Linked DNA regions of Thermus aquaticus. The protein of the gene in region 1 binds, or shares a complex with, the protein of each later gene. Links are inferred from orthologs where the notes say so. Each region holds a gene or a part of one and is shown in the gene's direction. Other genes may lie near its edges.

Region 1 (8,812 bases):
GAGGACGAGAAGGGCCCCCAAGGAGAGGAGGAGGAAGAAGGCGAAGGGGAAGTAGGCCGCCGCGGGGCCGAAGAGGAAGGCGAGGGTGTAGAGGCCGAGGCCGAAGAGAAGGGGCCAGGACGGGGTCAGCTCAATGGACCTCTGCATTGACTACCTCCGGGGGGCAGGCCTCCAGGAGGAGGCACTGCTTGATGTAGCGGGCGATGAGCCAGCGCTCCCTTTCGGGGATGCGGCTCTTGTAGGAGAGCATGCGGCCAAAGCCGTTGGTGGCGGCGAAGTAGAAGTACCCCTCGGGCTGGTCCCGCACCGCCTGGAAGGAGCGGGGCTTGGGCATCCCCAGGGGGATCACCCGGCCATCCCCCTCTCCCTTGGCCCCGTGGCAGATGGCGCAGAAGCTCTGGTAGAGGACCTTTCCCCGAAGGAGGTCCGCCTCGGTGAAGGCGTAGGTGCTCTCGGCGAAGCCCCCTTCGGGGCGGAGGCCGGTCCTGGCCACCAGGTCCAGGTTGTCGCCGAAGCGGACCCGCTCCTCGGCCACGGCCACCGGCAGGGGGGAGTCCCGGAAGGCCTTGACCTTGGGCTGGTCCCACATCCAGCCGCAGGCGGAAAGGAGGGGAAGAAGGAGGAAGAAGAGGCTACGCACGGCGCACCTCCTCCACCTCCGCCCCCAGGGACTCCAGAAGGGCCCGGGTGGCCTCCAGGTCAAACCGGGGGTCGGAGGCGTAAACAAAAAGGCCGTACTGGTCCAGAAGGACCCGGACGTAGCCGGGGGCCCGGACGGCGGGGTGGTCGGCCAGGGGCAGGCCGTTTTGGTAGAGGAGATAGAGGAAGATGCCCACGGTGATGGTGAGGATGGTGAGCTCAAAGGTGACGGGGATGAAGGCGGGCCAGCCCAGAAGGGGTTTGCCGCTGGCGTTCATGGGGTAGTCCAGGGTGGTGTAGACCTGGAGGAAAAGGGCCAGCCCCGCCCCCAAGACCCCCAGGGCGAAGGCCACCCAGGGGATCCGCCCGTCCCCGCCGAGAAGCCTCTCCACCCCCTCCACCGGGTTGGGGGTGAGGGCCTCCATCCGGCGGTAGCCCGCCTCCTTCAGGGCCCCTATGGCCTTCAAAAGCTTCTCGGGCGCGTCAAAGTAGGCCATGAGTCCGTAGAGCATACCCGCCTCCTAGTGCTTCCTCAGCTTGTGGAAGAGGTGGACCATCTCCGCCACGGCGATGGGAGGGAAGATGCGGATGAAAAGGGCCAGGCCGAAGAGGAAGAAGCCGATGGTCCCCAGGTACAAGGCCCAGTCCACCCAGGTGGGGTAGTAAAGGTGGGCGTTCCCCGGCAGGAAGTCCTTGGAGAGGCTAATGACTACGATCACAAAGCGCTCCAGCCACATGCCCACGTTGGCCAGGATGGAGAAGATGAAGAGCCAGGTGAGGTTTTTGCGGAAGCGGGGGAACCAGAGGGTCTGGAGGAGGACCACGTTGATGAGCATCATGGCCCAGTAGTAGGGGGCGTAGGGACCGGTCATGCGCCAAAGCTGCTGGGCCCACTCATGGGGCTCGCCCGAGTACCAGGCGATGAAGATCTCCAGGAGGTAGATGTAGGCCACCCCGAGGCCGCTGGCCAGGGTCACCTTGGCCATCCAGTCCAGGTGCCTCTCGGTGATGACCCCCTCGAGGCGGTACCACTTCCGCAAGGGGATGATGAGGGTGAGGGCCATGGCGAAGCCCGAATAAATGGCCCCGGCGGCGAAGAAGGGGGGGAAGACCGTGAGGTGCCACCCCGGGACCAGGCCGTAGGCGAAGTCCATGCTGACCACGGAGTGGACGGAGATGACCACCGGGGTGGCGAGGCCCGCGAGGAGGACGTAGACCGCCCGGTAGCGCTGCCAGTGGACCGCGTTCCCCGTCCAGCCCAGGGAGAGCCAGCCGTAAAGCTTCCTCCGCCAGCCCTGGCTCCGCTCCCGAAGGAGGGCCAGGTCGGGGATCAGGCCCAGGTAGAGGAAGAGGGTGGAGATGGTGAGGTAGGTCATGATGGCCAGCACGTCCCAGGAGAGGGGGCTTTTGTACTGGGGCCAGAGGGCCAAGTGGGTGGGGTAGGGGAAGACCCAGTAGAAGTTCTGGGGCCGGCCCATGTGGATCAGGGGGTAGGTGGCCGCCGCCAGCACGGCGAAGAGGGTCATGGCCTCGGTGACCCGGTTCAGGGAGTCCCGCCAGTTCTGGCGCATGAGGACCAGGATGGCGCTGATCAGGGTCCCGGCGTGGCCGATGCCGATCCACCAGACGAAGTGGACGATGTCAAAGCCCCAGGCCACGGGCTGGTTGATGCCCCAGGTGCCCAGGCCCCTCACGAAGGTGACGAAGATGGCGTAGAGCCAGACCAGGGTCAGGAGGCCCCCCACGGCCAGAACCACCCTCCAGGGCCTGGGGGGAGGCTTCTCCACGGGCTCCAAGAGCTTTTCCACCAGGGTCTTTTCCGTCCACTCCCCCTGGATCAGGTCGTGGTCGGGATGGGGCTTATCCGCCATGCTCCGCCTCCTTGAGCTTGGGGTTCTTGTTCTTCAGGTGGGCCAGGTAGGTGGTCCGGGGCCAGGTGTTGGCCTCCTCCAGAAGGGCGTAGTGCCGCCCCTCCTGCCGGTGAGCCTGGATGGGGTCCTCGGGGTCCAGGAGGTCCCCGAAGTGGATGGCCTTCCCCGGGCAGACCTCTTGGCAGGCGGTCTTGATCTCCCCGGGGCGGATCTTCCGCCCCTCCACCGCCGCCTGGGCCCGGGCCTCTTCTATCCGCTGGACGCAGTAGGTGCACTTCTCCATGACCCCGCGGCTACGGACCGTGACCTCGGGGTTCATGAGGAGGGCCAGGGGGCTCTCCTTGGCCCGCCTGGGGTCCCCCTGGCCGATGAAGGCCTCGGCGTAGGGGAAGAAGTTGAAGCGCCGGGCCTTGTAGGGGCAGTTGGCGGAGCAGTACTTGGTGCCCACGCAACGGTTGTAGACCATGAGGTTCAGGCCCTCGGTGGAGTGCTCGGTGGCGGCCACCGGGCAGACCGCCTCGCAGGGGGCCTTCTCGCAGTGCTGGCACATGACGGGCTGGTGCAAAACCCCTTCCTCGGCGAAGTAGCGGTCTATGCGGATCCAGTGCATCTCCCGCCCCTTGGCCACCTCCTCCTTGCCCACCACGGGGATGTTGTTCTCAATCTGGCAGGCCAGGGTGCAGAGGCCGCACCCCACGCACCGGGAAAGGTCCACGCTCATGGCCCAGGCGTGCTCCCCCTGGGGCCAGGGGGGGTAGAAGGAGAGGCGCTTCTCCTCCTTGGGCTTGGCCTTCAGGGCCTCCTCTTCCGCCAGGACCTTCACCGCCTCCACCTCGCCCAGGTAGCCGTGGTACTGGGTGGAGACCAGGGGGTAGTCCCGGCCCGTGGCGGCCACCTCGGCGGGGAAGGCAACCCCCTCGGGGTGGAAAAAGTGGGAAAGGGGGGCCAAAAGGCTCCCCTTGGCCAGACCCGGCAGGGGCCAGAGGGGAAGGAGGGCCTCCCGGCCCCCGGCCTTCACCCTGAGGAGAGGCCTCCTGGGGTCCGCCCGGCGCTCCCGGGCCCGGACCTCCGCCAAAAGGCCCAGGGCCTCCGCCTCCTCCTCCCCCATAAGGAGGGCCCCGTCCCAGACCAGGCGGGTAAGGGGCCGGGGAAGCTCCTGGAGGTAGGGGTTTTCCCGGTAGCGCCCATCGTAGAGGCTGGCGTCGGGACGGAGGGTGAGCTCCAGGGGGGCCTCCTGCCTCAAGGGGGGGAGGCGGCCTTCCAGGCCGGGTTTGGGGGCGAGGGCCAGAGGCCTCGCCTCCTCCAGGGGGCGCCCCTCGGCCAGGGCCCGCTTCTCCTCGGGGGTGAGGGCGGGGAGGTCCTCCCCGAGAAGTCCCGCCAGAACCTCCTCCAGGCTCCTGCCCCCGTAGAGGGGCTTGACCAGGGCCTGGGCGGGCCAGAGGCGGCCTAGGGCGTCCCGGTACTGCCCGCCCGCCTCGAGGGGGTGGGCCAGGGGGAGGCTGAAGGGCGCCTCCTTGGGGTAGAGGCCCAGGTAGGCGGCGAAGCCCTTGCCCTTCAGGTCCGGCAGGGGCCCCTCGGCCGCCCACACCAGGCGCTCGGCCCTTTCCGCCTCCAGGAAGGCCCCGGGCGTGGCCGCCTCCTTCTCCAGGGGAGGCACGTAGCGCACCGGGGCCCCCAGCCTGGCGTTCACCGCCATGGCCAGGGCCTGGGCGGCGGGGGTGAGGTGGACCCCAGGGAGGAGGAGGCCGCCCCGCAGGAGGTCCTCCACCAGGGCGGGGAGGAAGCCCCCATAGGAGGAGGTGGGGCTTCCTGGGAGGACGCCCAGGGCCTTGGCCAGGTCCAGGAGGAAGGCCTCTAGGGCGCTGGGCTTCAGGGCCAGGCGGTGGTCGGCCATGGCCCCCAAAAGGCCCGCCCCGCTTTCCACGGCGTAGATGCGGTTCATGGGAGGGATGCGCCTCCCACTTAAGGCGGCCCACCAGAGGTAGCCCGCCGGGTGCTCGTGGAGGTCCACGTCCAGGAGGAGGACCACCTCGGCCTTCTCCGGGGCGTAGACGGGCCAGGCCCTCTGGCCGAAGAGGATCTCCGCCCCCCGGTAGACGTTTTCCAGGCTCCAGGCCTCAAACCGGGCCACCTTCAGGTTGGGGTAGCGGGCCTGGGCCCTTTCCAGAAGGCCCTCGAGGCGGGGCGAGGCTAGGCGGGGAAGGACCAGGAGGGTCTCCCCTTCCCCCAGGGCCTTGCGCCAGGCGGCCAAGAAGCCCTCCCAGTCCGGGGCCTTCCCCTTGCGATCCGGGTCGTAGAGGGCGTAGAGGCCTGCCAGGGGGTAGGGGCTCATGGCGGCCTCGAGGGGGGCCAGGAAGAGGGGCCTTTCCTGGTAGTGGCGCACCAAAACCGGCTCGGCCAAGCCGGCGTGGGGCACGGCGGTGACGAACTCCGCCCTCCCCCCCTCCACCACCCACTCGGGCTGGCGCACGTAGGGTACCCCCTGGCGCCGCACCACCGGGGTGCAGGCGGCCAGGGTGAGGAGCCCCAGGGCCAAAAACCCCCTCCGGCTCACGGGGCCGAAGGGGAACTCCTCCCGGAAGAGCTCCTTTTCCAGAGATTCTCCGTATCCGCGCTCGGGCATCGCTCCTCCTAGCGGTGGCAGGTGTTGCAGCTGGTCAGGGCCTCGGCCGAGCGGATGGCGTAGGCCTCCTTGAGCTTCTTGCCGAGCTCAGGGTCAGGCTCATAGGCCATGTTGAAGACCTGCTCCCTGGGCCTCAGGTGGGCCTCGGGGTTGCGGTGGCAGGAGAGGCAGAACTTCATGGTGAAGGCCTGGGGCTGGTAGACCACGGTCATCTGGTCCACCCGGCCGTGGCACTCGGCGCACCCCACCCCCTTGGCCACGTGGGCCCCGTGGTGGAAGTAGACGAAGTCGGGGAGGTTGATGACCCGGTTCCAGCGGATGGGCTCCCCGGTCTCCCAGCTCTTGCGCACCAGGGCCAGGTTGGGGCTGTCGGCCTTGATAAAGGTGTGGCAGGTCATGCAGGTCTCGGTGGGGGGAAGCCCCGCGTAGGCCGCCCTCTCCACGGAAGGGTGGCAGTAGCGGCAGGAAAGGCCAAGCCCACCGGCGTGAAAGGCGTGGCTGAAGGGGACGGGCTGGTCCACAGGTAAGGTCCTTTGCTCAAAGGCCCCCACCGCCACCCCGGAGAAGACCACCAGCAAAAGGGCGAAGATCCCCAGCACTGTGCCCCAGAAGAGGGTCTTGACCCAGCGGTTTCGTCGCCGCATACCACCTCCGGTCTTAAGGGCTAAGGCTACGGGAGAGGTCCTACGAGTTCCATCAAGGGCCCGGGGAGATCCATAAGCGGAAGGGCGCTCTCCATGCCTACCCCTTAGCGCGTGCTTTTCACGGGTACCATAGCGCAAAGTCCAAGGGACAAATGTCCCGAAGGCGCACCTTGACAAGGGGAGGGCTTTTGCTAAACTGAAGCTTGCGCCTAAGGCGCGCCCTGCCGGGATGGTGGAACTGGTAGACACGCCATCTTGAGGGGGTGGTGCCCGCAAGGGCGTGCGGGTTCAAGTCCCGCTCCCGGCACCAGAAGGCCCTGCGGGGCCTTTTTCCTTTATGCGGCTTCTCCTTGAGCGCACCCTAAAGGCCCTCGAGGACACCCGGGCCCTGGCCCGGGAGGTCCTCCCCCTCCTGCCCCGGGGGGCGGTGGTGGCCCTGGAAGGCCCCCTGGGGGCAGGCAAGACCACCTTCGTCCGCTTCCTGGCCGAGGCCTTGGGCTTCCCGGGCCGGGTCACCAGCCCCACCTACACCCTCATCCACACCTACCCCACCCCGGAGGGCCCCCTGGTCCACGCCGACCTCTACCGCCTGAAAGACCCCAAGGCCCTCCTGCCCCACCTCCTGGCCGCCCAGGAAGAAGCCCGCCTCACCCTGGTGGAGTGGGGCAGGCCCGAGGACCTGGAAGCGGACTTCCTCCTCCGCCTCACCCCCCAGGGGGAAGCCCGGCAGGCGGAGCTATGGGAGCTCCACCCCGGCCAACAGGAGGGCGTCTAAAAGGGCCTCCCGCCCCGCCCGCCCGGCGAAGAAGGCCACCACCCTGGCCCCCTGGTCCACCACAAAGGTCCAGGGCTGGCCCGGCACCTTAAAGCGGGCCGCCACCTCGTGGGGCTTATCCTTGGCCGAGGCCAGAAGGGGGATGAAGCGAGGGTAGGCCTTCATGTAGGTGAGGACCAGCTCCTTGGTGTCCTTGGGCTCGCGGCTGATGACGTAAAAGGGCACCTTGGTCTCCTCGGCCACTTTGTGGAGCCCGGGAAACTCGGCCTTGCACACCGGGCACCAGCTGGCCCAGAAGACGATGACGGCGGGCTTTTTCATGGTGTCCCGGGTGATAGGCTTCCCCGCCGGGTCCAGAAGGGCGAAGTCGGGGATGCGCTCCCCTAGGCCCACCGCCTGGGCCAGGCCCAAGAGAAAGAGTAGAGCCAAAGGCCAGATTTTCCTCATAAGGCCATTCTGCACCCCGGGAGGCGGGGGTGTGTAAACCGCCTTACCTTGGCCGCTTGAGCCGCCTCAGGTCGTGGTCGGGCCAGATGCCGTCCGCCACCAGGTGGAGCCACTGGGAGAGGTAGTAGCCCAGCAGGCCAAAAAGGAGCACCTCCTTGGGCAGAGGAGGAAGGGCCAGGGCAAGCGAGGCCCCCATAAAGGCGGCCACCCCCTTCAGGAGGCCATAGAGGAGGAAGAGGAGAAGGAGAAGGTAGCCCAGACGGGTCAGGGGGCCGAGAATCCAGGTGTGGGAGAGGCCCCGGTGGCGGAAGAGCCAGCCGTAAGGCCGCCAGAGGGCCCCCAGGACCCCCCAGCGCCCCTGGGCCCGCACCCCCTTTTCCGCCAGGTCCAGGTCCGGGGAGAGGAGAAAGGTGCCCGCCAGGTAGCCCAGGAGGAAGGCCAGGGCCCTGGGCTCTTCCGGCGAGCCCCCCTGGGCCAGGTAAAGGGCCCCGCCCAGACCCAAAAGGGTCAGGTTGATGGCCTCGTGCGTCCGCCCCGAGGGCATGCTCCCATGCTACAGGACGGGCAGGGGAAAGCGCTCCCCCGCCGAGAGGACGTCCACCCGAAGCCCCCGGACCCCCCGGCCCGTGAACTCGGCCCCGCCGGCGTCCACCAGGGTCACCCCGCCCGCCCAGACCTCCCCCAGGCCCTTAAGGAGGCGCAAGGCGGTGTTTTCCAGAAGCCCCAGGCCCACCAGGTCGGGGTTGTCGGCCACCAGCTGGGAAAGGGCCAGAAACCGCCCCCGCTCCTCCACCCGGGGCAGAAGGGCCAGGCCCCGGAGGAGGGAAAGGCCCAAGGCGGCCCGCACCTGGCCCTCGAGGGGGTAGAAGGCGGCTTCCCCCAGAAGGCCCCCGGCCTCACCCAGGGCCACCACCCCACCCCCCTGGCGGTGCACCCAGAGGAGGGCCTCCAGGACCAGACTCCCCCGGATGAGGTCCAAGAACTCCGGCAGGCCCTCGGCGGCCAGGAGGACCAGGGGGCTTTCCGCCACCTCCCGGGCCACGTCCTGGTCAAAGGCCTCTTCCCGCCGCCTAAGGTACAGGACCCGGCCCCGCTTGAGGCCCAGGCTCCCCCAGGCCAGCCGCCAGGCCTCCGCCAGATCCCGCAAGGGGTAGGGCACCAGGAAAAGAGCCTCCCCCCGGGCCTCCTCCAGGAGCCTAGCCTCCACGGCCCGCAAGGACCCCCGTAAAGGATCGGCGGTGAGGAAGGCGAAGAAGCCCTGCCGCATACCTCCTCCTTACCTTTAGGGTAGCCGCTTCCTCATGAAAGGAAAAGGGCGCTGTGGTAAACTTGGGGGCGTGGCCGCGATGGTGTCCCTTCCGGGGGCCTTGCCCAAGGGCAAACGCGAGGCCATCCTTCAGGCCACTCTGGAAGTTCTCCGGGAAAAGGGCCTTTCCGGCCTGAAGATGGAGGACGTGGCCCGCAAGGCCGAGGTGGGGAAGGGAACCATCTACCTCTACTTCCGCGACAAGAAGGACCTCCTGAAAACCCTGGTGGAGGAGCGAACCTGGGCCTTCTACCGGGAGGTGGAGGAGATCGTGCGCCTGCGGGCGCCTTTTTTTGTGCGGCTGGAGCGCCTTCTGCAAAAGCGCCTGGCCTGGATCGCGGAGTGGAGGGGGCTCTGGGCGGCCGTGGCCCGGGAGGCCATGGCGGACCCCACCCCTTGGCTCAAGGGGCTTCACCAGCACTACCTGGACCTTCTGGAGGAGCTGGTGAAAAGCGGCCAGGAGGAGGGGGCGGTGCGCCCCGAGCTTTCGCCCAAGGCCACGGCCGC
Region 2 (11,958 bases), 1.3 Mb from region 1 along the record:
TCAAGAAGGGTAACCCGCAGGGGGGTTTCGGGGCCCATTCGCTCCAGGACCACGGCGGGGAAGGGGGGGTCCTCCAGGAACCTGTCCAGGAGGAGGCTTTTCCCACTCCCTGGAGGGCCCACCAGGTTGAGCCGGGCCGGAGGAGCCCGGAAGGTGTGGCGGAGGCGGGCGAGGAGGGCTTCACCCTCGGGGTCCAGCTCCAGGCGGACCTCCAGCAGCCGGTAGGCCTCCACCGGGCCCAGGCCCCGGGCCTCGAGGGGGCCCACGGCCTCCCCCCGGGCCCCCCGGGCCAGCTCCAGGGTGAGGCGGTCGGTGAGGACCTCCCCCGGCCTTCCCAGCTTGGAGAGCCGCTCGGCCAGGACCACGGGGGGGCCCAGGGCGGTGGGGTCCCCCGCCTGGCCGTCCCCCAGGGGGGTCCAGAGCACCTCCCCGCTGGCCACCCCCACCCGGGCGGGAAGGGGGGAGGCCCGGACCATGCCCAAGGCGGCTTCCAGGGCCCGCCAGGGCTCCCGGCCCCGGGCCCTGGGGGCCCCGAAGAGGACCAGAACCCCGTCGCCCAAAAACCGGTGGACGAAGCCCCCGTGCTCCCTAGCGATGCGGGCGGCCTCCTCCAGGACCCCCTGGAGGGCCTGGTAGGCGGCCTCGAGGCCCTCCCGGAAGCGCTGGCTGGAGCCCACCAGGTCAAAGAAGACCACGCTGACAAAGCGCCTCTCTGCGGACAGAAGCACCCCCAGGGCCCGGCCGCAGGCCATGCAGAACCGGGCCTCAGGGGGGTTTTTCTGGCCGCAGGCGCAGCGCATCTCACTCCCGGAAGAGCATCAGGGGGGGCCAGAGGTGGACCTGGGCCCGGCTGGGCAGGGGGGTTTCGCTGTAAAGGAGGAGGGGGATGGGCTCCTCCAGGAGGTAAAACCCCTCTCCCAGAGGCCTCGCCTTCCCCCCGATCCGGTAGGCGGGGCCCATGAGCTCCAAGAAGGCCTCACCCTCCCAAGGCTTCACCTCCCGGGCCACCCCGTGGAGGAGGGCCCGGACCCGGCCCGTGGGGGCCGGGGGAGCGCCCCGGTCAAAGGCGTAGAGGATGAACCCGCCCACGCCCACCTCCAGAAGGGGGCTTCCCCAGGGCTCGGGGAAGAGGTGGACTTCCACGGCGTGGGCCTGGAAGCGGGCGAAGAAGGTTTCCGGGCTTTCTTCCAAGGCGGTCCCCTCCTGGCTCATAGGAGGAGTTTAATGCACCACCCTGGGGGGGAGGGAGAGGACCAGGTTGGCGCAAAGCAGGAGGGCCGCCTTCTTGTCCAGGTACTGGTTGCCGTTGCCGCACTTGGGGGAGAGGATGCACCGGGGGCACCCTTCCTCGCAGGGGCAGGCCTTCAAAAGCTCCAAAGTGGCCCGAAGCCACTCGGGAAAGCGGCGGGCCGCCGCCCGGGCGCAGCCCACGCCCCCGGGGTAGCCGTCGTAGATGAAGACCGTGGGCCCCCCGCCCGAGGGGAGGGGACGGGGGTAAAAGGGGTAGGAAAGCCCCCCGATGTCCTGGCGCTCCGCCAGGACGAAAAGGGGCAGAAGGCCGATCATGGCGTGCTCCAGGGCGTGGATCCCCCCGGGGATCTGGTGGGGGGGGACCACCTCGGGGGGGTGGAACCAGAGGGCCTCGGTGGGGAAGGCGATCTCGGGCATGAGGAGGGGGACCTCCTCCAGGACGCTTCCCGTGAAGAAGCGCTTCTTCACATAGCCCACCACCCTTTCCCTGAGGACCACCCGGCCCACGTAGACCCCGTGGCCCACGGGCTCCCCCGAAAGGACCTCCAGGTCGCTCTCCGCCCTGGGCTCGGTGTAGTAGTCCTCGAGGGCCGGAAGAAGCCAGACCTCCCGCCTCTTTAGGTCCACGTTCCGCACCAAATAGCTTTCCCCCTGGTGCAGGTAGATGGCCCCCGGGTGGGCCTCCCAGTAGGCCTGGCGCTCGTCCAGATAGCCCAGGACCTCCCCCTCGGGACCCCTCAGGGTGAAGGTGGTCCCAAGCCCCCTCAGGGTGATCTCCCGGTGGGGGCGGCGCTTTTGGGTGTAGAGGCGGCCCTCCTTCTCCTTGAGCTCCGTAAGGGCCTCCTGGCAGAGAACCTCCTCCCGCCTAAGGGGCATCTCGTAGGCGGCGGCGTGGAGGTGGAGGGGGCAGAGGACGGGGTTCTTGGGGTCGGCGATGGCCTCCTCCGGAGGGGACTTGAGGAGGAGCTCGGGGCGGTGGAGGAAGTACTCGTCCAGGGGGTCCTCCCGGGGGATGAAGACCACCAGCGCCCGCCTCTCCCCCCGGCCCGCCCGTCCCGCCCGCTGCCAGAAGGCGGCCACGGAGCCCGGGTAGCCCACCAGGGCCACGGCGTCCAGCTCCCCGATGTCCACCCCCAGCTCCAGGGCGCTGGTGGAGACCAGGACCCGCACCTCCCCCCGCTTCAGGGCCTCCTCCAGCCGCCTCCGCTCCTTGGCCGTGTAGCCCGCCCGGTAGGGGCGCACCCCGGGGTGGGCGGCGTAGCGGGCGATGAGCTCGGCGCTTTTGCGGCTGTTGGCGAAGACCAGGCCCTTAAGCCCCTCGTCGGCCAGGGCCCGGGCCAGGTAGGCGGCTTCCAGGAGGGGGCTTCGCCGCCTTTCCCCCTTTGGGTCCAAAGGCTTAGGCAGAAGGACCAGAAGCTCCCTTTCCGAGCGGGCCACCTCTTCTTTTAGCTCCACGAAGGGAAGGCCGGTGAGGGCCTCGGCGTGCTCCTTGGGGTTCTTGATGGTGGCGCTGGCGGCGATGACCTGGGGGTTTGCCCCGTAGTGGCGGGCCAGGCGCAGGAGGCGGAAGAGGACCAGGGCCACGTGGGTGCCGAAGACTCCCCGGTAGGCGTGGAGCTCGTCCAGGACCAGGTAGCGGAGCCGGGAGAGGAAGGAGGCCCACTCCCCGTGCCGGGGGAGGAGGCCAAAGTGGAGCATGTCGGGGTTGGAGAGGAGGACGAGGCCCTCCTCCCGGGCCTTCCGCCTTAAGGGGCTTGGGGTGTCCCCGTCGTAGGGGAAGACCCCGGGGATTTCCAGGGCCTTGGCCATGGCCTTGAGGCGCCTCAGCTGGTCGTGGGCCAGGGCCTTGGTGGGGAAGAGGAGGAGGCTGGTTTCCCCTTCCAAAGCCGCCTTCAGCACGGGAGCCTGGAAGACCAGGCTCTTGCCGGCGGCGGTGGAGTAGGCCATAACCAGGTTCTTCCCCTCTTCCAAAACCTCCAGGGCCCGCTTCTGGTGGGCGAAGGGGACGAGGCCCAGGGCTTCCAGAACCCCGGCGAAGCTTCCCCGGTAGGGGGCGGGCTTTGGGGGCGCTTTGGGGATGGTCCTGGCGAAGACCAGGCGGCCCCGAAACTCCTCCAAAGACTCCAGCCACTCCCGGTAGCTGGAAAACCCCTTCAGGGCCTCGGGCAACATCTAAAGCATCCCCGCCAAAAACCCCTCTTCGCGGATGGTGCGGATCAGGTCCATGACCGTGAGGCTCTGGGGGTCGTAGGTGACCTGGAGCTGGGCGGGGCCCGTGGCCTGGGCCTCCTCCACCCCTTCTAGAGCCCTCAGGGCCTTCAGGATGCGGTCCATCCCCTCCGGGGTGGGCTCCCCGCGGATGCCGATGAGGACGCGGTTCATGCCCCTATTCTAAGACCCCCCGCCTCTCGCCCCTGGCCCCCCGGCTTCCCAGGACCCTTACGCAAAGGACCAGAGGCCCCACGGCGAAGCCCTCTTCCAGAAGGGCCCGTTCCAGGGCCTTCCGGCTTGGGTCCAGGTGGAGGGCCACCTCGTAGACCCCGGCATCGTAGGCGCTCTTGACCACCGCCCTCAGGAGGCCCTGTAAGACCTCCTCGCCCTCCCCCTCTATACGGGTGATGAGGACCGTGGTGGCCTCCCCCTGCCAGACCGCCTGGGCCAGGGCGAAGCCCAGGGGCCTTTCCCCCTCCTCCGCCAGGAAGGAGTGGCCGGTGCGGGCGAAAAAGCGGAGGGCCCCAAGGCTTAGGGGCCTTTCCCCCGCCACCTGGTTGAGGCGGTCCAGGTCTTCCTCGGTGAAGGGGCGAAAGCGCATGGGCCCATTATCGCCTGAAGAGGAGGGCCTCGAGGAGGAGCACCAGGGCGGCCAGGAGGGCCAGGTACCGGCCCGCGCCTCCTTGGCCTTTGGGGAGGAAGCTCTTTTCGGGCGTGGGGAGGAGGGTCTCTTCCGGGGCCAGGAGGCCCACCTTCACCTCCCGGTAGGGCCTGAGGAAGTTGTAGACCAGGAGGGGGAAGAAGGGCCGGTCCTGCAGGGCGGAAAGGGACGGCAGGTAAAGGCCCCCTTCGGTGAAGTAGAGGAGGCCCACCCCCTCTTCCCCCTCGGCCAAGGCGCGCCAGGGGCCTTGGGGCCTTGGGGGCGGGGGGAGGCGCTCCCCCAGGAGGGCCACGCCCTCCAGAAGGGGGTGGGGGGCGGTGAGGAGGACGGGGGTGGGGCTTCCCCCGGAAGGGGCCAGGTAGAGGCTGGGCCTGGCGGGGGGGCCTTCCGGGACCCCGATGCGCACCTGGACCTCCTCCCCAGGGGCGGCGCCCAGCAGGCGGAAAAGCCGCTCCAGGGCGGGAAGCATCGGGTAGTCCACCCCCAGGCGCCTCAGGGCCAGGCCGGCCTCGTCGTCCAGGGGGAGGGCGTCTTGGCCCAAAAGGCGGGCGGTGAAGGGGGTGGGGAGGCCCGGGAGGGGGGCGAACCCCCTGGGGGGGACCTGGACCTCCCAAACCTTCCCCCCCGCCTCCACACGGGCCAGGAAGGCGCGGTTTGCGCTATTCCCCAGGGCCAGAAACCCCGGGGCCACGGCCACGAGGCCCAGATTCTCCCTGGGGCTTCCCACCCCCAGGTAGCCCTCGGCCCCGGGCGGGGGCGGGCCGTCGGTGGCCACCACCACCGGGGCCTTGAGGCGCCTCCTCCCCAGGGCCATGGCCCCTTCCAGGTCCGCCCCTTTGTCCCCCGCCTCCAGGGCGAGAAGCCTTGGCCGGAGGGCCACCCCGGGGGCGGGGCCAAAGGCCTCCGGGCGCTCCCCGGCCCGCACCAAGACCGCCTCCGGGGCCCTTTCCAGAAGGGGCAGGAGCCTCTCCTTGGCCAGGTCCAGCCGGGTCTTCCCGCCTTCGTCGGCGGCCATGCTGGCGGAGGCGTCCACCACCAGGACCAAAGGAGGGGGGGCCAGGGGGGGGTCCTCGAGGGCCAGCACCATGAGGGCGGCCGAGAGGAGCAGGAGGAAAAGCCTCAGGTCCAGCCGGGGCCTAAAGCGCCGGGCCCTTCCCTTCCGCCAAAGCCACACCCCCGCCCAGGGCCTGGCCCTGGGGGCCCGCCTCCGGTAGAGGAGGTAGGTGAGGAGGAGGACGGGGAGGAGGAGCCAGAGCACCTTCCCTTGAGCCTAGCCGCCCTTGGGGGGTTTTGCTAGAGTGCGGGGAGGATGTGGGTCCTGGGCGTAGACACCTCCTGCGACGACACCGGGGTAGGCCTGGTGCAAGACGGCCAGGTGGTGGTGAACCTGGTCCAGAGCCAGACCCTCCACGAGGCCTATGGCGGCGTGGTGCCGGAGCTGGCGAGCCGGGAGCACCTCAAGGTCCTCCCCCGCCTCACCCAGGAGGCCCTGAGGCGGGCGGGGATCGGCCCCAAGGACCTGGACCTGATCGCCGCCACCCGCGGGCCCGGCCTGATCGGGGCCCTCCTGGTGGGCTACACCTTCGCCAAGGGCCTGGCCTGGGCCCTCACGCGCCCCTTCTACGCCATCCACCACCTGGAGGGCCACATCGCCGCCGCCTGGCCCGAGGGCCTCAAGCCCCCCTTCCTGGCCCTGGTGGCCTCGGGGGGGCACACCCACCTCTACGAGGTCCTGGACCTGGGGCGCTACCGCCTCCTCGGGGCCACCCGGGACGACGCCGCCGGGGAGGCCTTTGACAAGGTGGCGCGGCTTCTTGGCCTCGGCTTTCCCGGGGGGCCGGAGATTGAGCGCCTGGCCAAGGAGGCGGAGGAGCCTGTTTCCTTTCCCCTCCCCCTCAAGGACCAGGAGGGGTACGAGTTCAGCTTCTCCGGCCTCAAGACCAAGGCCCTGCAGCTCTTGGAAAAGGGCCTTCCCAAGCCGGGGCTCGCCCGGGGCTTCCAGGAGGCGGCCATCGGGCACCTGGCCCAGGTGGTCCTGAGGGCGGCCCGGGACACGGGGCACCGGGTCCTCCTGGTGGCCGGAGGGGTGGCGGCCAACCAGGTCCTCCAGGCCCGCTTCAAGGAGGCGGGGTTGGAGGTCCACTTCCCCCCCAAGGGGCTTTCCCAGGACAACGGGGCCATGATCGCCCTGGCCGCCTGGCGGCGCTTCCAGGCGGGCCTCCCCCCAAGCCCCCTCTCCTTGGGGGCCACCGCCTACTGGCCCCTCGAGGCCCCCTGAAGGGTTTCTCATCCAAGCGGGGTACAATCGGGCTTAGGATGCTGGCCCTCATACGGAAGCTTTTTGACAACAACGAGCGGGAGATCGCCCGCTACTACAAGCAGGTCGTGGAGCTCACCAACCGCCTCGAGGCCGAGGTGGAGAAGATCGCCGACCTGGCCGCCGCCTACCGGGAGCTTAAGGAGAAGCACCAGCAGGGCGCCAGCCTGGACGAGCTTCTGCCCATGGCCTTCGCCCTCACCCGGGAGTCCGCCAAGCGCTACCTGGGCATGCGCCACTTTGACGTGCAGCTCATCGGCGGGGCGGTCCTCCACGAGGGCAAGATCGCCGAGATGAAGACCGGGGAGGGGAAGACCCTGGTGGCTACCCTAGCCGTGGCCCTCAACGCCCTCACCGGCAAGGGCGTCCACGTGGTCACGGTCAACGACTACCTGGCTCGGCGGGACGCCGAGTGGATGGGGCCCGTTTACCGGGGCCTGGGCCTTTCCGTGGGGGTCATCCAGCATAGCTCCACCCCCGAGGAGCGCCGCAAGGCCTACCTCTGCGACGTCACCTACGTCACCAACTCCGAGCTGGGCTTTGACTACCTGCGGGACAACATGGCCATCAGCCCGGACCAGCTGGTCCTGCGCCACGACACCCCTCTCCACTACGCCATCATTGACGAGGTAGACTCCATCCTCATTGACGAGGCCCGCACGCCTCTCATCATCAGCGGCCCCGCCGAAAAGGCCACCGACATGTACTACAAGATGGCGGAGATCGCCAAGAAGCTGGAAAGGGGCCTGCCGCCGGAGCCCGGGGTGCGCAAGGAGCCCACGGGGGACTACACCGTTGAGGAGAAGAACCGCTCCGTCCACCTGACCCTGCAGGGCATCGCCAAGGCGGAGAAGCTCCTTGGGGTGGAGGGGCTTTTCAGCCCGGAGAACATGGAGCTGGCCCACATGCTGATCCAGGCCATCCGGGCCAAGGAGCTCTACCACCGGGACCGGGACTACATCGTCCAGGACGGCCAGGTCATCATCGTGGACGAGTTCACCGGCCGCCTCATGCCGGGGAGGCGCTATGGGGAGGGCCTCCACCAGGCCATTGAGGCCAAGGAGGGGGTCAAGATTGAGCGGGAGAACCAGACCCTGGCCACCATCACCTACCAGAACTTCTTCCGCCTCTACGAGAAGCGGGCCGGGATGACGGGCACCGCCAAGACCGAGGAGAAGGAGTTCCAGGAGATCTACGGCATGGACGTGGTGGTGGTGCCCACCAACCGCCCCATGATCCGCCAGGACTTCCCCGACGTGGTTTACCGCACGGAGAAGGGGAAGTTCTATGCCGTGGTGGAGGAGATCGCCGAGAAGTACGAGCGGGGCCAGCCCGTGCTGGTGGGCACCATCAGCATTGAGAAGTCGGAGAGGCTCTCCCAGATGCTCAGGGAGCCCCGCCTCTACTTCCCCCGGCTGGAGATGCGGGTGGAGCTCCTAAAAAAGGCCAGCGCCAAGCAGCAGGGGGAGGCCTGGGACCGCCTGAGGAAGCTCTTGGAGAGGCCCACGGCCCTCAAGGACGAGGACCTGGCCCCCTTTGAGGAGCTCATCCCCAGGAAGGGGAACCTGCGCACGGCCTGGGAGGGCCTGAAGCGGGCGGTGCACACCCTGGCCATCCTGCGCCAGGGCATCCCCCACCAGGTGCTAAACGCCAAGCACCACGCCAAGGAGGCGGAGATCGTGGCCCAGGCGGGCCGCTCCAAGACCGTCACCATCGCCACCAACATGGCGGGGCGGGGCACGGACATCAAGCTGGGGGGGAACCCCGAATACCTGGCCGCCTCCCTCCTGGAGAAGGAGGGGTTTGACCGCTACGAGTGGAAGGTGGAGCTCTTCATCAAGAAGATGGTGGCGGGGCATGAGGAGGAGGCCCGGGCCCTAGCCCAGGAGCTTGGGGTGCGGGAAGAGCTTATAGAGAGGATCCGCCAGATCCGGGAGGAGTGCAAGGCTGACGAGGAGCGGGTGCGGAGCCTGGGAGGGCTTTTCATCCTGGGCACCGAGCGGCACGAGTCCCGGCGCATTGACAACCAGCTAAGGGGCCGGGCCGGGCGCCAGGGGGACCCGGGGGGAAGCCGCTTTTACGTCTCCTTTGACGACGACCTCATGCGCCTCTTCGCCTCGGACCGGGTCATCGCCATGTTGGACCGCATGGGCTTTGACGACTCCGAGCCCATTGAGCACCCCATGGTGAGCCGCTCCATAGAGCGGGCCCAGAAGCGGGTGGAGGACCGCAACTTCGCCATCCGCAAGCAGCTTTTGCAGTTTGACGACGTGATGGCCCGCCAGCGGGAGGTCATCTACGCCCAGCGCCGCCTAATCCTCCTGGGTAAGGACGAGGAGGTGAAGGAGGCCGCGTTGGGGATGGTGGAGGAGACGGTGGCCTCCGTGGCGGAGAACTTCTTAAACCCCCAGGTCCACCCCGAGGACTGGGACCTCGAGGGCCTGAAGACCGCCCTTCTGGACGTGGTGCCCCAGCTTGCGGACTTCCCCTTTGAGGAGCTTAGGGGGCTGAAGCCGGACGAGGGGGTGGAGCGCCTGGTGGAGGCGGCCCTCAAGGCCTACGAGGCCCGGGAGGCGGAGCTCTCCCCTCCGCTGATGCGGGCCGTGGAGCGCTTCGTGATCCTCAACGTGGTGGACTCGGCCTGGAAGGAGCACCTCCACAACCTGGACGTGCTGCGGCAGGGCATCTTCCTCAGGGGCTACGGCCAGAAGGACCCCTTCCAGGAGTACAAGATTGAGGCCACCCGCCTCTTCAACGAGATGGTGAGCTTCATCAAAACCGAGGTGGCCAAGTTCCTCTTCCGCCTCAAGGTGGAGGCCGAGCCCGTGCGGCCCGCGCGAGAGGCCCCTTACGTGCCCGTGCCGGAGCCCAGGCCTCAGGCGGAAGGGTTCACCGAGCGGAAGCGGCCCACCACGCCTCCGCCCCAGCCGGGCCTTTCCCGGGCGGAGCGCCGCCGGCTTATGCGGGAGGAGAAGAAGCGCAAGAAGGGGTAGCCCCCCAGGGTCCCCATCCTGGCGCAAGCCAGGACGGGGATTAGGCCTCCACCTGGAGGCTTTCGGGGTCCAGGTTGGTGTAGACGTTCTGCACGTCGTCCAGGTCCTCGAGGGCCTCCACCAGCCGCAGGACCTTGGCCGCCTCCTCGGGGGGAAGGGCCACCACGTTCTGGGGACGCTGGATGACCTCGGCGTCCTCCACCCGGATGCCCCGGGCCTTCAGGGCCTCGGCGATGCGGAAGACCTCGCCGGGCTCGGTGTAGATGGTGAGGCTTTCCCCTTCCTCCTCGAGGTCCAGGGCCCCCAGCTCAATGGCGGCCTCCTGGGCGGCCTCGGTGTTCTCCGAGACGATGACCCCCCGCTTCTCAAACTGCCAGGCCACGCTCCCGGAGGTGCCCAAAGAGCCCCCGTACTTGCCGAAGACGTGGCGCACCTCGCCGGCGGTGCGGTTGCGGTTGTCGGTGAGGGCGTAAACCAAGACGGCCACGCCCCCCGGGGCGTACCCCTCGTAGACGATCTCCTCGTACTGCTCGGCGCCCTCGCCGCCTCCTTGGAGCTTGGCGAGAAGGCGCTCAATGTTCTCCATGGGCACGTCGTCGGCCCGGGCGGCCTCAATGGCGTTGCGTAGCTGGACGTTGGCCTCGGGGTAGGGGCTTCCCCCCGCCCGGGCGGCCGCTTGGATGGCCCGGAGGTGCTTGGAGATGATCTTGCCGCGCTTCAGGTCGTTGGCGGCCTTTTTGCGTTTGATCTGCGCCCACTTGCTATGACCGGCCATGGCTCACCCCATCCATTATAGCCAGTTCCTCCAGAACCCTTTCCGCCAGGCGCTCCCCCGCCTCGCGCAAGGGGTGGAAGAGGAGGTCCACGCCGGCGGCCTTCAGGGCGGGGTCCTCCTCCAGGTGGAAGCTGGTGGCGGCCACCAGGCCCCCGAAGCCCCGCTCCTTGATCCAGCGGGCGGCGAGGAGCTTGGCCTCCAGGTCGGGCAGGGCCAGGACCACCGCCTTGAGCCCCGAGAGGTCCAGCCTCTCCCAAAGCTCCGGGTCCTCGGCGTCGCCGTAGAGGACCCTCCGGCCCTTGGCCCGGTGGCGCTCCACCTTCTCCGGGTCGGCGTCCAGGCCCACGGGCCTTTCCCCCCTCGCCTCCAGGATCCGGTAGACGGCCCCTCCGGTGCGGCCCATACCGACGATGAGGGCCGTGGCCCCGTCCAGGCCTTGGGGCTCCTGGTCGGGGTGGGGGCCTCGGCGCTCCAGGCGGAGGAGGAGGGGCTCCAAACGGCGGTAAAGGGAGTGGCTGTGGCGGGCCGGGGGGGCCGAGAGCACCATGGAAAGGGCCACCGTCAGGGCCAGGGTGGCCAGGCCCAGGGGCAGAAGCCCCGCCCGCTCCAGGGCCACGCCCACGATCAGGGCGAACTCCGAGTAGTTACCCAGATAGACCCCGGCCACGAAGCCCGTGCGGGCCCGGAGGCCCAGGAGGAGGAAGAGGAGGAAGAAGAGGGGGGCCTTGAGGAGGGAGAGGAGGAGAAGCCCAAAGAGAGGCCCCACCTCCACGTCCGCCAGGCCCTGCTTCATGCCGATCTCCAGGAAGAAGGCCACCAAAAAGGCCTCCTTGAGGCTCCAGAGGGCCTTGGCCATCTCCGCCCCCTTGGCGTGGCCCGAGAGGAGGGCCCCCATGAAGAGGGCCCCCAGCTCGGGGGAAAGCCCGAGCTGGCGGAAGCCCTCCCCGCCCAGGAGGGCCAGGCCCAGGCCGAAGAGGACCAGGAGCTCGTCGTGGCCGCTTTTTTCCAGGAGCCAGGCCAAAAGGAAGCGCAGGAGGGGAAAGAAGAGGAGGAGGAGGGCCCAGGGGCTCACCGCCTTGGCCCCGTAGAGGGCGAGAAGGCCCACGGCCACCAGGTCCTGCAGGATGAGGATGCCGATGGCCAGCCGGCCGTGGTAGGCGGTGAGCTCCCTTTTGTCCTCCAGGAGCTTGAGGACCATGACGGTGCTAGAGAAGCCCAGGGCCAGGGCCAGAGGGAAAAGCCCCACGAGGGGCAGGGCCAGAAGGCTGAAGAGGAGGAGGGAAAGCCCTCCCACGCCCAGGACCCGGGCCTCGAGGAGGTCCTTGAGCCTGAGCTTCAGGCCCACGCTGAAGAGGAGGAGGAGAACCCCCATCTCGGCGGCGTGGGCCAAGAACTCGGTCTCCCGGAAGCCCAGGGTGTGCAGGCCAAAGCCCGCCCCCAAATACCCCACCAGGGGGGGGAGGCCCAGGCGGTTAGCCAGGAGGCCGAGGGCGAAGGCGGCGGCCACCCAGAGGGCCTCCATGCCCCAAGGGTAGCATAACCCAAGTTGCTACCTACCCCCTGGGCCAGAAAAAATAGTGGCCGCTATGCTTTCGCGCACCATAGCGGCCTTTTGCATCATAGACGACGCCCTCCAGGCAATGGGCCACAAGGACGAGCCCCAGACCAAGGTTCCCTCCAGCGTCATCCTTACCCTCGCCATACTCGCCGCCATGGAACTCGGTGGCAAGCACAACAAAGCCCTGGCCCT

Evidence for each region.
Region 2: the proteins of tsaE (region 1) and tsaD are in contact, whole or in part, in a crystal structure (PDB 6N9A), measured with the Thermotoga maritima proteins. The link is inferred for Thermus aquaticus from one-to-one orthologs. Residues at the interface, in WP_004082108.1 of Thermotoga maritima: Leu37, Gly38, Lys46, Lys57, Val59, Lys60, Ser61, Thr63, Phe64, Thr65, Leu66, Met67, Val69, Pro71, Tyr82, Arg83, Leu84, Asp86, Asp88, Phe89, Asp93, Ile128, Asp130, Glu131, Arg134; in WP_004082750.1 of Thermotoga maritima: Cys10, Asp11, Arg49, His50, Leu82, Gly84, Gly135, Gly136, Glu154, Thr155, Leu156, Asp157, Asp158, Ser159, Glu162, Asp165, Lys166, Arg169, Leu170, Tyr175, Lys213, Thr214, Leu217, Tyr218, Gln221, Arg222, Asn324.

What each region holds. Positions count from the first base shown.
Region 1 is NZ_LHCI01000106.1:684,051-692,862, reverse strand. What follows is about bases 4,986-7,833. They hold tsaE (tRNA (adenosine(37)-N6)-threonylcarbamoyltransferase complex ATPase subunit type 1 TsaE), read left to right. Parts: upstream 4,986-6,114; coding sequence 6,115-6,552; downstream 6,553-7,833. Other genes in these bases: BVI061214_RS04740 (type 1 glutamine amidotransferase family protein), read right to left, coding at 7,553-7,833; BVI061214_RS04745 (metal-binding protein), read right to left, coding at 7,043-7,543; BVI061214_RS04750 (TlpA family protein disulfide reductase), read right to left, coding at 6,514-6,999; BVI061214_RS04765 (cytochrome c3 family protein), read right to left, coding at 5,142-5,777; BVI061214_RS04770 (4Fe-4S dicluster domain-containing protein), read right to left, coding at 4,986-5,133. Also shown: BVI061214_RS04790 (hypothetical protein), read right to left, coding at 1-147; BVI061214_RS04785 (c-type cytochrome), read right to left, coding at 131-640; BVI061214_RS04780 (DUF3341 domain-containing protein), read right to left, coding at 633-1,151; nrfD (NrfD/PsrC family molybdoenzyme membrane anchor subunit), read right to left, coding at 1,161-2,510; more of BVI061214_RS04770, read right to left, coding at 2,500-4,985; more of BVI061214_RS04740, read right to left, coding at 7,834-8,266; BVI061214_RS04735 (TetR/AcrR family transcriptional regulator), read left to right, coding at 8,346-8,812. UniProt on the Escherichia coli protein: Required for the formation of a threonylcarbamoyl group on adenosine at position 37 (t(6)A37) in tRNAs that read codons beginning with adenine.
Region 2 is NZ_LHCI01000106.1:2,029,116-2,041,073, reverse strand. Bases 4,445-7,416 are described here. They hold tsaD (tRNA (adenosine(37)-N6)-threonylcarbamoyltransferase complex transferase subunit TsaD), read left to right. Parts: upstream 4,445-5,432; coding sequence 5,433-6,401; downstream 6,402-7,416. Other genes in these bases: secA (preprotein translocase subunit SecA), read left to right, coding at 6,440-7,416; BVI061214_RS11730 (vWA domain-containing protein), read right to left, coding at 4,445-5,381. Outside these bases: BVI061214_RS11755 (zinc-ribbon domain-containing protein), read right to left, coding at 1-800; BVI061214_RS11750 (hypothetical protein), read right to left, coding at 802-1,212; BVI061214_RS11745 (DEAD/DEAH box helicase), read right to left, coding at 1,222-3,423; BVI061214_RS11740 (heavy-metal-associated domain-containing protein), read right to left, coding at 3,424-3,633; BVI061214_RS11735 (DUF1999 family protein), read right to left, coding at 3,638-4,063; more of BVI061214_RS11730, read right to left, coding at 4,071-4,444; more of secA, read left to right, coding at 7,417-9,433; BVI061214_RS11715 (YebC/PmpR family DNA-binding transcriptional regulator), read right to left, coding at 9,474-10,208; BVI061214_RS11710 (cation:proton antiporter family protein), read right to left, coding at 10,195-11,730.